Regions from separate parts of the Paenibacillus sp. FSL K6-3182 genome, predicted to be linked through region 1. Evidence: riboswitches for the same ligand, from Rfam matches in the RefSeq annotation. Region 1 holds a riboswitch; each other region holds the start of a gene.
The links. A riboswitch is a leader RNA that binds a small molecule or an ion and turns the genes downstream of it on or off. The one in region 1 is predicted to bind cobalamin.
Positions count from the first base shown of each region.

Region 1 (5,583 bases):
GTTACAATAGGAACTGTTGAATTGGTGGTAATGATTTTCATTATCAAATTAAAAGTGGGAACGAGAGGTATGACCAAGATGAAAAAGAATTATATCGTAAGTGTCGTATTGTTAACGATGCTGACAGTGCTCGTATTAGCAGGTTGTGGAGCGAATAATGCAGGAAACGATAAGACGAATGCTTCTTCGCCATCGCCAGAGGCGAGCCCAGCAACGACTGAAGCAGCCGGTGGAAGTAATGATACGAGTAAGAATAACAACAAAGAGCAAGTCGTAAACGTGTTTACAGCAAGACACTATGATGTTGACAGCCAGTTGTTTGATGCCTTTACGAAAGAAACAGGCATTAAAGTCAATGAAATTAAAGGTACAGCAGAAGAGCTCGTTGAACGTTTGAAGCGAGAAGGAGAAAGCTCAGAAGCAGATCTGTTCATTACAGTAGATGGCGGCGTTCTAAATTATGCGAAGCAAAATGAAGTGCTTCAACCGATTCAATCCACAACGGTTGATAGTAATGTACCCGCAGAGCTGCGGGATAACGAAAACAATTGGGTTGGCATTGCAACCCGTGCACGCGTTATCGTTTATGCCAAAGATCGTGTGAAGCCGGAGCAGCTGTCCACCTATGAAGATCTTGCAAATGCCGCATGGAAAGGGAAAGTATTGGCGCGCTCGTCTGCCAGCCTTTATAATCAGTCGCTGCTTGCTTCATTCATCGAACTAAATGGAGAGCAAAAGGCTGAAGAATGGGCGAAGGGGATTGTAGCAAACTTTGCTCGTGATCCAGAAGGCGGAGATCGCGACCAAGCGAAAGCGGTCGTTGCTGGTCTAGGTGATGTTGCGATTATGAACACTTATTACGTTGGGCAAATGTTGAATTCGAAGGATACGGAAGAGGTTAAGGTTGCAGAGAAAATTGGCGTATTCTTCCCGAACCAAGAAACGACAGGCACACATCTTAACATCAGCGGTGTAGGCCTTACTAAGCATGCTAAGAATAAAGATAACGCTGTTAAACTGATCGAATTCATGACAGGCAAGGATGGGCAAACGCTGTTAACGCAAGGAAGCTTCGAATTTCCTGTAAATGCTGCTGCAGAAAAGCCTGAGTTGTTAAAGGGCTGGGGTGACTTTAAAACACAGAAGCTGGATTTCTCCAAGCTGGGCGATCATAACAAAAAAGCAGTCGAGCTTCTGGCTAAGGCAGGTTGGAAATAAAAATGATGGCTTCCATCTCTTTGCGAAATTTAAAGAGAATATTGAACGGCTGGGTTATATTGAGCGTAATAGGGGCCATCATGGCCCTTATTCCGTCTCTTTATATTTTTTTCGGTTTGTTTGACAAACCGAATGAAAACTGGCAGCAAATCAAAGAGTATATGCTGTTTGAATCTGTCGTTCAATCTTTATATCTTGTAGTAGGAACGGTGTTTTTCTCCGTTATCATCGGCGTGTCGCTTGCATGGCTTGTTGCAGCCTATGATTTCCCGATGCGGAAGTTTTTTCACTTTGCATTTTTGCTGCCACTGGCTATTCCACCATATATTGCAGCTTATACTTACGGTTCTATGCTGAGCTATACGGGCAGCGTACAAGTTTTTATGCGAAATACGCTCGGCGTAACCCCTAACCAAGCTTATTTTGATATATTGTCCATGAAAGGCGCTATTTTCATATTTTCAATGTTTTTATTTCCTTACATTTATTTGATGACCAAAACCTTTATGGAGAAGCAAAGCGCAGCTTTCATAGAAAACGCAAGATTGCTCGGCAAAGGGCAGCTTCATATCTTTTTTCGAATCGTATTGCCTTTGTCGCAGGCTGCAATTATCGGCGGAGCCAGCCTCGTCGCATTTGAGGTACTGAATGATTTTGGAGTAACCAAACATTTTGGCATTGCTTCGTTTACTGCAACGATTTTCAAAACATGGTTTGGTATGTACGACGTTGATTCTGCCCTGAGATTATCTGCACTCCTAATGAGCGCTATTATTGGATTGTTTATAATGGAGAGACTGCTTCGCAGGCGAAGAAGGTATCATTCCGCGACAAGCAAGCTTAATCCGCTTAAACGAAGGAAGTTATCCTATTTAGGGACAGCTGCTGCTATTTTTGTGAGCACGGTTATATTTGCCCTCTCGTTCGCTATTCCAGTAGTTCAGCTCCTCGTTTGGGCGAAATGGACATATCAAGATGTATTGAACAGCAAATTTGCGCAGCTCGTCTCAAACACGCTTTTGGTTTCCATTGTTGCGATTACCGTGTTGATGCTGCTTGCTGTTATTGTCGCCAATGTAAGCCGGAGCCTGAATCGATCGCTTTTGTCGCTTGCAGCAACGAAGCTAATTTTAATGGGCTACTCAATCCCGGGTGCTGTTTTGTCCATTGGCGTGCTTGCTTTGTTTATTTCCCTAGACCATCAATTAAGCGGCGTCTATTCATGGTTAGGCTTTGGATCGAGCAAGCTCGTGCTCAGCATGTCGCTCGTGATGCTTATTTTCGCCTATGTAATCCGCTTCCTTGGTGTAGGATTTAATGCGGTGGAAGCGGGATTTGATAAAATAGGCAATCGTTATTCTGAAGCTTCCAGAACGCTCGGCATCGGTATGACTGCGACTTTCTTCAAAGTGGATTTACCTTTAATAAAAGGCTCCATATTAGCAGGCTTCCTGCTTACCTTTATGGAAATTATGAAGGAGCTGCCGCTGACGCTGCTGCTGCGCCCGTTTAATTTTGAGACGCTAGCGACAAAAGCCTATCAATATGCAAGCGATGAGCAAATTCATCAAGCCTCGGTACCGTCTTTATTCATAATCACGGTGGGAACGGCAACTGTTTTTGTTTATCATTGGTTAGGAGAGAAGAAATCCAGATGAACTTTTTTGAGCTGACTAACGTTTCTTTTAGCTATGATAATGGGAAGAAGAGTGTGTTAGAAAACTTTACGATGCAAATGCAGAAGGGTGAAGTTGTTGGAGTGCTTGGTCAAAGCGGTTGCGGGAAAAGCACGCTGCTGCGGATTATTGCCGGGCTTGAGATTCCTGCCTCGGGACGTATTGCCGCTGGCGGCAGGGTTTTAGTAGATGATCAGCAGTTTATTCAGCCTGAGCAGCGCGGCATAGGCATGGTGTTTCAGGATTATGCATTGTTTCCTCATCTGACTGTCGGTCAAAATATATTATTTGGTTTACATCGATTATCAAGAAAAGATAGATTCAAACGGCTGGATGAAATGCTGGAGCTGATACAGTTAAATGAGTTCGTCAAGCGTTATCCGCATGAGCTTAGCGGAGGTCAGCAGCAGCGTGTTGCTTTTGCTCGTGCGCTTGCCCCGTCTCCCTTGATGCTGTTGATGGATGAGCCATTTAGCAGTTTGGATTCACACTTAAAGCAAAGCATTCGGGAGGAGCTGAAGCGATTGCTTCACAAAGCCCAAATTACTTGTATGTTCGTTACCCATGATCAAGAGGATGCAGCTGCTATTTGCGATCGAATCATTCAAATCCCGTATAGACAAACCCCAGCAATCCCGATATGATTGATTAAATAATCGCATAATTGAATAGAGAAGGTGCAAACAAAAGCATGCTTTTGTTTGCTTAATAGGGAAGTCCGGTTCAATGCCGGCGCGGTCCCGCCACTGTATGTGAAGAGTGATTCTCTGCAAATGCCACTGTCCGATTCAAGGATGGGAAGGTGTGAGAATCGCGTTGACGCACGAGCCAGGAAACCTGCCTTTTTTATTTTGTTTCTCATTCTTCGGGGGTAAAGAATGTGGAGGCGTAATCGTTTTGCAGGACGCATCATATATTTTAGTTATATACGGTTGCTATTCTTACATTCGACATGCAGATCCCCTAATAGAAGGGGGTCTTTTTTTATTGTTAAGGTTTGTGTGAATGAGACAAAAAGGAGTAGAAAAGAGACGATGGCAAAGATCTGCAAGAAATGGTTACCAAGCTTAATCATCCTATGGCTGTTTATTGGTTTATTAGCTGGCTGTGCCAGTCCGGCACAAAGCGTTAATTCCAATACCAATCAAGTGCAAACCAGCAACGAAGGGCAAGTGGGAAAAGAAGCGGAGAAAGCCGCTGATGAGCAGCCAACGAGTACTTCAGCATCAGAAACGGCGGAGGCAACGCAGTTGCCTAGCGAAGCTAAAGATCAAGATAACGGGAAGGCAACCGACAACGCTGGCGGTAAGCAAGCAACGCCTTCCCCGAAGCCGAAGCAGACAAATGAGCCAAAACTGGATGATCCAAAAACGAAGCCTACTGCTTCTGCGAAACCAACCAAAACAGACAGTGCGGCTACTGCGAAGCCCGTCACGCCTGTTGCAACGCCGAATCCTGTGCAGACGGTTACGATTTCAATTGTCGCGGACAAAGATACGGGAACGGTGCTTGCACCAACAGCCGTAGAGTTCAAGAAGGACGATACCGTTCTAGATGTATTGAAGAAAATTACGAGAAAAAACAAAATACAAATGGAATACAGAGGTGTTAAAGGCGGTGCTTATATCGAAGGCATCGATAATATTTACGAATTCGATCTGGGTGCGAAGAGCGGCTGGATGTACCGAGTAAACGGTGAGTTCCCTAACAAGGGCGCCGGGGTTTACAAGGTTAATGAAGATGATGTTATTGAATGGTTGTACACGACTGATCTTGGCGAGGATATAGGAGCAAAATTCGATGAATAGTGCGTTCGGTTCGGTACATCCGGTTACGAGCTTCAGTTATTATGCAGGAGTCATTACATTCGGCATGCTCTTATTTCATCCTGTTTTCTTATTGACGTCACTTGCTGCGATTACGGTAATTATTGTCATTCATGGCGAAGGGAAGCGGCTGCTTAAGCTGCTTCCTTATTATGTTCTAATGGGCGGTTTGGTTGCTGTTCTTAACCCGCTGTTTTCTCATCGCGGGCGGCATATTTTATTTTATTTTATGGATCAGCCGATCACGTTGGAAGCTATTTTATATGGTGTGACGATGATGCTCTCTTTATTGTGCATTTTATTAGCCTTTGTATCGTTTCAGCAGATTGTTACGACGGAGAAATGGATGTATTTATTTTCACGAGTCGCTCCGCGAACTGCACTGCTAACCTCGATGTCGATTCGGTTCGTACCGCTTTTCTTGCGGAGACTGGATCAAATTACTACGGTTCAACGAATAAAAGGGGTTTCGATTCTTGAAGGCAACTTGAAAAAACGGAGCAAGGACGGCATGCTGCTTGTTCGTGTGTTGTTGACCTGGTCTTTGGAGGAGGCGCTTCAGACCGCTGATTCTATGAAAGCTAGAGGGTATGGCGTAGCTAAACGAAGCTCTTATGTCATCTATCGTATGGATCGTAGAGATTGGTATGTTCTATTGTTTCTTGGAGCAATGGCACTAGTATGCATTTGGGGCTGGATGCAAGGTTTTGGTGTGCTTACTATTTACCCGCGTCTGGAAAACATGCAGTTTCATAGGGGGGAAGGCATTGCATACGCTTGCTATTGCGCCTTTCTGTTAACACCAGTCGTACTTGAAGAAATGGAGAGAAGGTCATGGAAGTAATTCAGGTTGATCAATTGAC
Region 1 covers NZ_CP150265.1:4,835,676-4,841,258, reverse strand. The annotation lists gene MHH56_RS21525 (Fe(3+) ABC transporter substrate-binding protein) at 79-1,218, shown strand; gene MHH56_RS21520 (iron ABC transporter permease) at 1,278-2,876, shown strand; gene MHH56_RS21515 (ABC transporter ATP-binding protein) at 2,873-3,538, shown strand; cobalamin riboswitch at 3,553-3,754, shown strand; gene MHH56_RS21510 (DUF4430 domain-containing protein) at 3,929-4,702, shown strand; gene MHH56_RS21505 (energy-coupling factor transporter transmembrane component T) at 4,695-5,564, shown strand; gene MHH56_RS21500 (ATP-binding cassette domain-containing protein) at 5,555-5,583, shown strand, end outside.

Region 2 (5,583 bases), 2.5 Mb from region 1:
GTTTCAACGTTATAAAGAATGCTAAACCGCAAAAAACGAGGGGAAGGCTTACGAAACTAAGCTTATGCTTACGAAGCCAGTTTTGCTTCACAAAACTTAAAGCTTATGCTTACGAAGCTAGTTTTGCTTCACAAAACTTAAAGCTTATGCTTACGAAGCCAGTTTTGCTCTACAAAACTTAAAGCTTATGCTTACGAAGCCAGTTTTGCTTCACAAAACTTAAAGCTTATGCTTACGAAGCCAGTTTTGCTTCACAAAACTTAAAGCTTATGCTTACGAAGCTAGTTTTGCTTCACAAAACTTAAAGCTTATGCTTACGAAGCTAGTTTTGCTTCACAAAACTTAAAGCTTATGCTTACGAAGCTAGTTTTGCTTCACAAAACTAAGCTTATGCTTACGAAGCTAGTTTTGCTTCACAAAACTTTAGGAGGTCAAAAAATGAAAAACAAAAGCGCTTTGACATGGATGTTGTGTATGGTCTTGTTATTTTCAGTCGTTCTCTCGGCTTGCTCCGGCAATGGTGAAAAGAATAAAACGACTAACACTCCTTCTAATAATACAGCGACAGATGCACCTACCGATGATGCAGCCAAACCGGCTACAGAAGAGAAGCATGAACCTGTTACGATTAAACTCATTTCATGGTCCGATTCTTACACGGAATTATACAAAATGTTTAACGAAAAATATCCATGGATTACAATTGAACAGGTTCCTGTAAACGGCAAACCAATTATGGAGATCATCGCTACTTTGGAAGCGGCAGGAACACCAGCCGATTTAACTTGGATCGACAGTGATTTGATCTCGTTTGACCAAGCTGGCTTGGTTGAGGATTTGACTCCTTATATCGAGAAGGATATGACATTCCAAGATGTTCAGCTGCCTCAAGGATTTTTTGATACGATGACGTATAAAGACAAAAAATTGGCTGTGCCATTCGTTGACGTACCGATGTGGATACTCGTCAATAAAGATTTGCTTGCTAAGCATGGTGTTGAAATGCCAGCAAATGATTGGACTTACGATGATTTCCGCGATGTAGCCAAAAAAATTACCGATCCAGAAGCAGGGGAATATGGCTTAACGACACAGCCAGAATTTCAAATGCGTGTTCTTAGCACAAAAGCAATTGCTGACGGACATGCTGCAAACATTCATTACTTAAATGAAGATTTGACACAAAGCTTGCTCAATACGCCAGATGTAATGAACGATGTTAGATGGCTTTCAGATTTTGTGTGGAAAGACGGCTCCATGCAGAGCAATGCAAAGGCAAAGGAACAAGGCGATGTATCGAGAGAATTTATTAACGGTAAAACGGGCTTTGCGATCGGCGGAGACTGGGTACTTCCAGGCCTCAAAAAAGATGCAAAATTTGAATGGGATGTTTTGCCTTTCCCAAGAGGAAAAGTAAGCCAACCAGGTTATAGTATTTATGGTCCGCTTTCACTGCTCAGCGGTTCCAAGCATAAAGAAGAAGCTTTCCTATGGATTAGCTTCCAATTCTCCAAAGTAGCGCAAAAATGGAAGATTGACCAAGGTGCAAATGCTTCGGTTATCGATCCTGAATTGACCGCTTATTATGATGAAACGCCAATGTGGGAAGGCAAAAACAAGGAAGCTGTAAAAATTGCAAAAGAAAATGCAAAAATTCAGCCAGGTGTAACCGTTCCTGCTTGGTCTGAATACAACTGGAACAATATTTTGAATGAAATTATTTTTGATGGAGCAGATATTAATAAACTGATTCCAGAAACGGAAAAATGGAATAAACGGACACTAGAGGTTCGTGAATCGTTGAAATAATCGGAGTCTACCTTTAGTAGGCTAATCTCGAAATCACCCTATGTCGCATGGTTTGCGGCAATAGGGTGATTTTTTTGTATTAATAAGGTATGTAGATAGCCTAAGCTTAGTAATTCATATACTTAGTCATATAAAATAATTAATAATTTCAATATAAATATGTATTATTTAAGAAGTTTCAATCTAATTGGTTTAATTTACATAACATTTTAGTTAAACTGGTTTAATATAGATAAATTAACAGTGGGGGTTATCAAAAATGAAGATGGGATTACGCTCGTTGACGAATAAATTTATGCTAGTCATGGCCGTCGCATTAGTCATAATCGTAAGTGTGATTCTCATTTATGAATGGAAATCTACTCGTATAGCTGTTGAGCAGCAGCTTCTGGACAAGGGTCGCACGATGGTTTTATCGCTAGCTCGCACACTTGAGAATGTTACGGAGCAGGATTTTAAAACAGGTGTTGTGCTGGAGGATGGAACGAAATGGGATGGAAACAAGCTTAAAGAGGATTTTTTCAACGATACATTGACTGTAAATCCTGAAAGTGAGAAAGTGGCAGAAAAAAGACTAAAGGACTCATCCTATGCGGGGAAAGAATCGATTTTGTACAATGGAGAGTCCATTCCGCTATCTCAATATGAACTGAAATATGATAGTGCCTATGACCGTTATACGGATTACCGCTGGCAAGGCATTATGGATAGTTTTCTGACGGAGGAAAATGTTATTTTTGCTATTGCAGGCGCTTATTCAGAAAATCCGAATTTTGCGGGCTATATCCCAACACATAATAGCATTTACAGCCCCATGGGAGAAGAATCAAAAGATGCTTGGGGCGACGAGGGACTTCTTAGTCAAAACTACCGGGCTAATCGGATTTTTAACGATAAAACAGGCTACAATGCCGCTACGAATACGAAGACGGATGATGTCCTTCTGCAAAAATATAATAGACTCATAGACGGGAAAACGGTAGAAACGTGGGATATTTCCTATCCTTTAATTATCGATGGCAAACATTGGGGCGGGGTACGTGTTGCATTGTCAAAAGAAAAGGCCGATGCGCTCATCGCTTCAGAAAGAACGATGGTTGTCATGCAATTTGGCGGCCTGATGGTTGTTGTATTGGTCGTTTTGTTTCTGCTATCACAATTTATGGTAGGACGTAAGCTTCGTAATATTGTTCATGCAGCAATTAATCTTAATTCTAGCGAAGCGGATCTTACCTATCGTATAGAAAATAAAGGAAATGATGAAATTGCTCGCCTAGGCGAAGAAATCAATCATTTCATTGCCCATATGCAAGGCTTAATGCGGACGATTCGGAACAATGCCGCATCCGTATCGGATTTTGCAGGCCGATTAGGTGTAGGCTCGCAGCAAAGCCGAGAGCTCTCCTCGCAGCTTGCTTCCTCTGTGAATGAGATGGCAATTGGCGCGGAAAATCAAGCGGACGGAGCAGTTGAGGCAGCAAGGTCTATGGAGGAAATGGCGACGAGCGTAGGAAGGATTGCTCACTCCTCGAGCCAAATGTCGGAAGCGTCGAACGACATGCTGCAAGCAGCGGAGCTGGGTCATGAAAAATCGGATCATGCGGTTGGTCAAATGGAACGGCTTGGCGCGGCAACGGCTTCGATATCAAGAGTGATCGGACATCTTAATGAGCGCTCATCCGAAATCCAAGAGATGGCAGGCACGATTGCTGCTATTGCAAATCAGACGAATTTGCTCGCTCTAAACGCTGCTATAGAAGCGGCACATGCAGGGGAGTATGGCCGTGGATTTGCAGTAGTATCAAGTGAAGTAAGAAAACTGGCTGAACAGGCTTCGGCTCATGCGGGCCATATCGAAGAAACGATTAATGAGGTGCTAGCCTTGACTGCCGATGCTGTTGACGCTGTCACTGCAGGAGAGCAAGAAATGGAACAAGGATTACTCATCGTTCAGGAGCTGAAGGTATCTTTTGACACGATATGGAAGGAATCCCGCCTTGTTGCCTCACAAATTGAAGATGTATCTGCTTCAACGGAGGAGATGGCAGCAGGCAGTGAGGAAGTGAGCGCTTCCGTTGAATCGATGGCGCAGGTAGCCAAGGATACTTCCACTCATGCTGCGCAATCGGCAGCGGACACTGAGCGGCAAAATCAGCTCGCAGCTGAAACGCAGCAGCTTGCTTCATCTGTAAATGAGCTTTCGGAGGAGCTTCAGCGCTCGATTAAGAGATTCAAAATTGAGTAATTTGTAGCTGAAGTAGATTTATGATGAAATACTAGTCATATGCGCATGAAATCGAATAGAGAATTGTACAAGTTGAAAAAAAACGGTCAGAACCTTTGTCTAATCCTTTCAAATTTGATACAATTCACAAAACAAGCACTTACAATTTCATAGAATAGCTAATATGGTGCTGCCGTGAATCTATCATTCACAAGCAGCTTAATAGGGAAGTTCGGTCAAAATCCGACGCGGTCCCGCCACTGTATCGCGGAGCAGATGATCATGTTGTCCACTGTCATATCATGACGGGAAGGAGATCGTCTATGCAATGAAGCGAAGCCAGGAGACCTGCCATAGGAGCGCTCTATATTTCTCACGAGGATGGGAGGGAGATGTTTATTCGTGCTTTTGCAATAGGTGGATTCCTATGCTTCCATGCGCACGTGTTTATCCAAACATCTTTCCACAAACGGAAAGATGTTTTTTTGTTGCCAAAAATGATTAAAGGGAGAGAAAACATTGCTTAATTTAAAAAGATTTATGAAAAAGAGTTTGCCTGCTATTTTAAGTTTTGTATTGGTGTTTACTTTATTTGCACCACAAGTAGGTAAAGCGGCAGATCATTCTGCGAATGCTTCATTGAATGAGATGATTGATAAGACGGTTGAGTATTATAAAAACAAGAAAAAGCCTTTGACATCGTGGGTGGAAATTGTAGCGCTTTGGGGCGCTGGCGTAAATTTGAACGACGGCGACTGGCAGCTGCCAAGCTGGGAGACACAGGAGCCTACAAATCCGGTACTAAAACCGGATAATGGAGGAACTGAGCATATCCGTTACATATTCGGACTGCTTGCTATGGGTGAAGATCCTGCTCATGCGTGGGAAACAGATCGTAATCTGTATGCCGAGCTGGCATCGCAGCAAGATGCAGCCACGGGAGCAATTGGTTCAACAAACAAACATATGTGGGCAATGCTTGCCCTTGATACTGGCGAAAAGCTAGGAAGCAACGTTGGAAAATGGGATGCAGCTGCTAAGAAAAAAGCAGTAGATTTTTTACTAAGCAAGCAACTGGCTGATGGCGGCTTTGCTTACTTCGGAACGAAGTCTGATCCAGATATGTCAGGGATGGGCCTGTTAGCACTTGGAAATTATCAGGATGACAGCGCTGTTCAAGCGGCAATTGAAAGAGTGAAAAGTTATTTACAAACGATAAAGCTAAACCAAGAACATATTATGTTTAGCGACAATAACTCGAATAGTCTATCCACTGTAGTGACCGGAATAACGGCTATTGGCGAGGATATTTTATCTGATGTCTGGACAGCGAACGGTAAAACGGTACTTGATTCTTTCTCTTTATTCCAGCTTCAGGATGGATCATTTAAATACCTTCTTAGCGGCGGATCTAATGGAATGGCGACTGAGCAGGCGCTAATTGCCCTGCTTGATATTAAATATCAGAAAACGGTATGGCATCGTTTAGAGGAAATTAAACAACCTATTTCTGTTAATATGAGTGTTGATGGCGTTACGGGTTCTGTTTA
Region 2 covers NZ_CP150265.1:2,382,221-2,387,803, forward strand. The annotation lists gene MHH56_RS10230 (extracellular solute-binding protein) at 439-1,809, shown strand; gene MHH56_RS10235 (HAMP domain-containing methyl-accepting chemotaxis protein) at 2,069-4,054, shown strand; cobalamin riboswitch at 4,202-4,404, shown strand; gene MHH56_RS10240 (DUF4430 domain-containing protein) at 4,574-5,583, shown strand, end outside.
Region 2: another riboswitch for cobalamin. It lies ahead of MHH56_RS10240 (DUF4430 domain-containing protein); the one in region 1 lies ahead of MHH56_RS21510 (DUF4430 domain-containing protein).

Region 3 (5,583 bases), 3.0 Mb from region 1:
TGGGATAAGTATAGTTATCAATATAACGATAGTGAAACCTATGGAAGTATAGATGCTGAACTGGTACTGCACTCGGAAGTTCGTGGAGACGTTGCCTTGCATCTCCTAAAACAAAGTCCGCCAGTGATTACAAGGATAGGAATAGATTTGCATGTTAATAATCTGGAAGAGGCAGACGATTATCTTTGGTTAAAGTCGTTGATATGGCCTGAGCATAATGAGCGGATTGTGAATTTTGGCAAAGCAGCTTCTTTATTAAAAGGGCAGCAGATGGAGTTGTTTCAGGGGAATGGCGTGAAACGACTTGCAGAAATGGTTGCTAAAATAACGGAGGATTGTGTTATTGGTGTGTTTCACACCCATGTAGCTAATCAAATGACTCATGAAGACAAAGTTGAATTAACAGACAGCATTAGGAGAATAGGGCAACAAAGAGATATATTTCACCTTTACAATAATATGTGGGACCCAAATCTTCATCTTGATTATTATTTGGAGGGCAAGGAGCAAACGGAAACGTTAGCGGAAACAGATGGTCATGGCCGTTGGTTTCGGTGGATGCTTTGATCCTAATCGTTCATTGTGGATTTAACGAAAGAGCATAATTTCAGCGCTCAGGGATAGAGGTCGAGAGTTTTATGGAATGGGATGCGGGTGCTAACACCATTGCATGGAAAGCACAAAAGATTGTACTGCTTCCGAAGGAATATGCGCTGCTGCATTTAAACAAGAACTGAACGACTGATCACTGGCGATCTTAAATTTGACACAATGCATTGCTCGTATTTATCATCAATAATGATAAGCTGGAGATATCTACTATTCAGGGGTACAACAATGCTCAAAAAAACAGGTTTAGCTGCTTTGTATGCCAGTATTGCTTATCTTATTTATCATTATGGCGATGTGATTTTGACGTGGTTTCAGCAAGCGGATAATGTGCCGCTCGTCGTCATTATGGCAACGCTCGTCGCACTATTTCCTGTCATCCCGTATCCCGTAATCGGCGGGCTCATTGGTGCTGCTCTTGGCCCAGTGTTAGGCGCGGCAGTGACATGGATTGGCTCAGCGGCAGCATCCATTGTGATGTTTCTGTTTATCCGCTATGGCTACCAAGAGTGGGGGAAGAAGTTTCTCTACCGTTATCCAAGCATCGGCAAACTAACGGTGATGTTTGAGCAGAATGCTTTTCTAACGATTATGTTTGCTCGGCTCATTCCGTTCATTCCATCCATTGCAGTTAATATGTACTCGGCGCTAAGCCGTGTTTCCTTTACCGTTTATGCGATCGCCTCATCGATTGGCAAAATTCCAGCGATGCTGCTGTTCGCCACGATCGGTGATACGCTTATGACGGATCCAAGAAACGTATTCGTTACCGTCTTAGTATACGGCATGTTTATGGCGGTATCTCTTTATGTTTATCGAAGGTGGAAGCTTCATTAGATTTCCTCTAAAACAACAAACGGCTTCTTCGCAAATGATGTGCGCGGAGGTCGTTTTTTTTGTTGTACAATCTTCTCGATAATAAAATGTTCATGCTAATCCAAAATGTTTAAAATGTTCTTTTTATGTTCGTAAATGTGTGTTATTATAAAAACGAACAATAACAAACATTAGCGTAGCTTGCGAGGCGAGTCTAACGCAAATAACTTTTAGGAGGCTTTTATCCAATGGAAGTACGCCATACTACGAATCCTACTGATGTGAAGCAATATGATACGGAACGTCTGCGCAGCGAGTTTTTGATCGAAAGCTTGTTTGAGCAAGATCAATTAAAAATGACATATACGCATTATGACAGAATGGTTGTAGGCGGAGCATTGCCTGTGAACGAGACGCTTGAGCTGGAGGATGCTGCAACGCTAAAAACCGAATATTTCTTGGAGCGCCGCGAGGTTGGCTTCTTGAATATTGGCGGACCTGCTTCGATTTCTGTTGATGGGGAAGTATACGAGCTGAATAAGCTCGACGTGCTTTATGTTGGCAAGGGCAAACGTCAAGTGCTGCTGTCAAGTGTCGATAAAGCAAACCCTGCGAAGCTTTATTTCTGTTCCGCGCTTGCGCATGCTGAAATTGCAACACGCAAGATGACGATGGAGGAAGCGAATCCGACTCATCTTGGTTCGCAGGAGACTTCCAATGAACGTATTCTTTATAAATATATCCACGCAGACGGCATCCAAAGCTGCCAGCTTATGCTTGGTGTAACGAGCTTGAAAACGGGAAGCGTCTGGAATACGATGCCTTCGCATGTCCATGACCGCCGCATGGAAGCATACTTATACTTCGACATGAATGATGATGCTCGCGTATTCCATATGATGGGCGAGCCTTCGCAGACGAGACATCTTGTTGTTGCCAACGACCAAGCGATTCTTTCACCGCCATGGTCGATCCACTCAGGAGTGGGCACAAGCAATTATACATTCTGCTGGTCGATGGCTGGAGAGAACTACACATTTACAGATATGGACGCCGTACCTGCAAGCGAGCTAAAATAGAAACATTCGCTACAGGGGGTGCACTATGCTTGCTGCCGAACGGCATCGTAAGATTATAGATAAATTGGAGCAGCTTGGCGCGGTTAAAGTTTCCGAGCTAAGCGAGCTGTTTCAAGTCACGGAGAAAACGGTTCGTGAAGATTTAGAGAAGCTGGAAGAGAAGGGATTGCTGAAACGGACTCATGGCGGAGCTGTGCCCCAGCATAGAGGTGAAGACAGCCTTTATCCGCTGCAATTCCCAAACAGCAAGCATCAGCGGGAGAAGGCGGCGATTGCGGAGCTTGCTCTTTCCTGCATCGAGCCTAATGATATTATTGCGCTTGATGCTGGCAGTACTACGCTCGAAATGGCAAAACGTCTGCCCAACATCCCGGTTACGGTGCTTACGAACGATCTGCTTATCATTCGGGAGCTGACTGCGAAGGACCAAGTAAGGCTTGTTATTCCCGGGGGCTACCGGCATAACAATTTGCTTATCGGCGCAGAATCGCAGGAATGGATTAAACGACTGAATGTACACAAGCTGTTTCTATCTACAACCGGCATTCATATGGAATATGGGCTTACCATATTCACAGAAGAATTGACGAAGCTGAAGAAGCTGTATATGGAAAATGCCAAGGTCGTCTACTGCCTTGCCGATCATAACAAATTCGATAAGGGTGCACTAATAACGTTTGCCGGTTTGCATGAAATTGACTATATCATCACAGACGAAGGTATAGATGCGGACGTTGTGGCGAGGTATGAGTCACAAAATATAAAAATGATGAAAGCAGCGCTTTCGGAAAATGGGAAGCGTACTAAAGGTAGGAGCTGAGCCGATGAGTTTGTTTGATTTGACGGGTAAAACAGCTGTCGTCACAGGTGCAGGGCGCGGGCTTGGGGAAGCAATTGCGCTTGGATTAGCACGAGCGGGTGCGGATATCGCGCTTGTCACGAACCAAACGCCTGCTGACAAAACGGCAGCAGCGATAAGAGAGCTTGGACGCAAAGCGATTACAATTCAGACCGATATTGCTGACCGAACGAAGCTTGCTGGAATTGTTGATCGTACAGTTGAAGAACTGGGACGCATCGATATTTTGGTCAACAACGCGGGTATCATTCGCCGCACGCCCGCTGCAGAGCATAGCTACGAGGACTGGCAGGATGTACTCGATGTTAACTTGAATTCTGTATTTCTCCTTTCCCAGCTGGCCGGGAAACATATGATTGAACAGGGCTCAGGGAAAATTATTAACATTGCGTCGATGTTAACCTTCCAAGGCGGAATTAATGTTCCGGGTTATACGTCCAGCAAACATGCCGTTGCCGGTCTTACCAAAGCGCTTGCTAGCGAATGGGCAGCTAAAGGCTTGCAGGTAAATGCGATAGCCCCAGGCTACATGAGTACAGACAACACCGAAGCGCTTCGCGAGGATCCTGTTCGCAGCGCTCAAATTTTGCAGCGCATACCAGCGGGACGCTGGGGTACATCGCAGGATTTGATTGGACCAGCGGTATTCCTAGCCTCTTCAGCTTCTGATTATATGAACGGCCATATCTTGGCTGTTGATGGCGGTTGGCTGGTTAGGTAATTATATAAAAACCAATAAGGCTTTCCTTTTGCAGCGCAGGCTGCTTAGAGGAGAGTCTTTTTTTGATATTATAATGATTTCCATTGTATGGTTATTATTTTGCGTGTATAGTTATTCGTGATCCTAAAAAATGCGATCAACAACTGAAATAAGTGGAAATAGGTGCTCTTGCTGTATAGCTTGAGCTTAAAAGGGAAGTCCGGTGCAAAACCGACGCGGTCCCGCCACTGTAACAGAGGAGTCTAAGCGCTAACGCCACTGATCTTAACCGGTTGGGAAGGCAAGCTTACGATGATGATTCTAGAGCCAGGAGACCTGCCTATTTGAACGACACTGATTTTACCTACGGGAGATAGGGAGGTGTTAAGACAGAACCGCTGTTTATTAAAACGCCGGGCGTCTTTACCTTTGCTTCTTTAAGGTAACGACGCTCTTTTTTGTGCTTTTATTTCATAATAATTACATTTATTAGGAGGAAATATGAACGTGAGCAAGCTGCAAAACAGTGTACTTGGATATCCGCGTATCGGCGAAAATCGGGAATGGAAAAAAGCGCTTGAAGCTTTTTGGAAAGGTGATTTGGACGAAACGGTATTCCTTCAAACCCTTGAAAGTATTCGTCTTAACAACTTGAAGCTGCAAAAGGATAAAGGAATTTCTTTAATCCCTGTTAATGATTTTACGTTATATGATCAAATGCTGGATACTGCAGCGATGTTTGGCCTTGTGCCAGATCGTTTTTCCTATGATGGAGGTCCTGTTCCCGTACAGACCTACTACGCAATGGCGAGAGGGACACAGGAAGCACAAGCCTGCGAGATGACCAAATGGTTTAATACCAACTATCACTATATCGTGCCAGAACTTGCGGATGCAGCTCCGGTACTGACGGAAAACCGTCCGCTGATTGCGTACCGCGAAGCCAAAGAAAAGCTTGGTATTGAAGGTAAACCTGTCATTATCGGTCTATACACCTTCCTCAAGCTGTCGAAGGGCTACGATGCCAAGCAGCTTCCGCAGCTCATTGAGCAGTTTATACCGCTTTATGCTCAGCTGCTTAAGGAGCTTGAGCAAGAAGGCGTACAATGGGTGCAAATCGATGAGCCCATCCTTGTTACCTCTATTTCTGAGGAAGAGATGCAATGGGTTGAATCGATTTATGCAAGGCTGAACCAAGCAGCGCCAGCGCTTAACATAATGCTTCAAACGTATTTTGAGGCAGTTGAGCATTATGAAGCTGTAGTTGCTCTCCCGGTACAAGCGATCGGTTTGGATTTCGTTCATGGTTTGGAGCAAAACTTGAAGTCGCTTGAGCAATTTGGTTATCCGAAGGATAAGCTCGCTGGTATCGGACTTGTAGACGGACGCAACATTTGGCGCTCAGACTATAAGCAAAAGCTCGAATTGCTGCAAAGGATTTCGGCATACATTCCAGCTGAGCGCACGATCGTTCAATCGTCATGCAGCCTGCTGCATGTGCCGGTAACGGCAAAAAACGA
Region 3 covers NZ_CP150265.1:1,868,458-1,874,040, forward strand. The annotation lists gene MHH56_RS08125 (DUF2332 domain-containing protein) at 1-567, shown strand, start outside; gene MHH56_RS08130 (TVP38/TMEM64 family protein) at 838-1,446, shown strand; gene kduI (5-dehydro-4-deoxy-D-glucuronate isomerase) at 1,674-2,504, shown strand; gene MHH56_RS08140 (DeoR/GlpR family DNA-binding transcription regulator) at 2,530-3,324, shown strand; gene kduD (2-dehydro-3-deoxy-D-gluconate 5-dehydrogenase KduD) at 3,329-4,084, shown strand; cobalamin riboswitch at 4,228-4,422, shown strand; gene metE (5-methyltetrahydropteroyltriglutamate--homocysteine S-methyltransferase) at 4,565-5,583, shown strand, end outside.
Region 3: another riboswitch for cobalamin. It lies ahead of metE (5-methyltetrahydropteroyltriglutamate--homocysteine S-methyltransferase); the one in region 1 lies ahead of MHH56_RS21510 (DUF4430 domain-containing protein).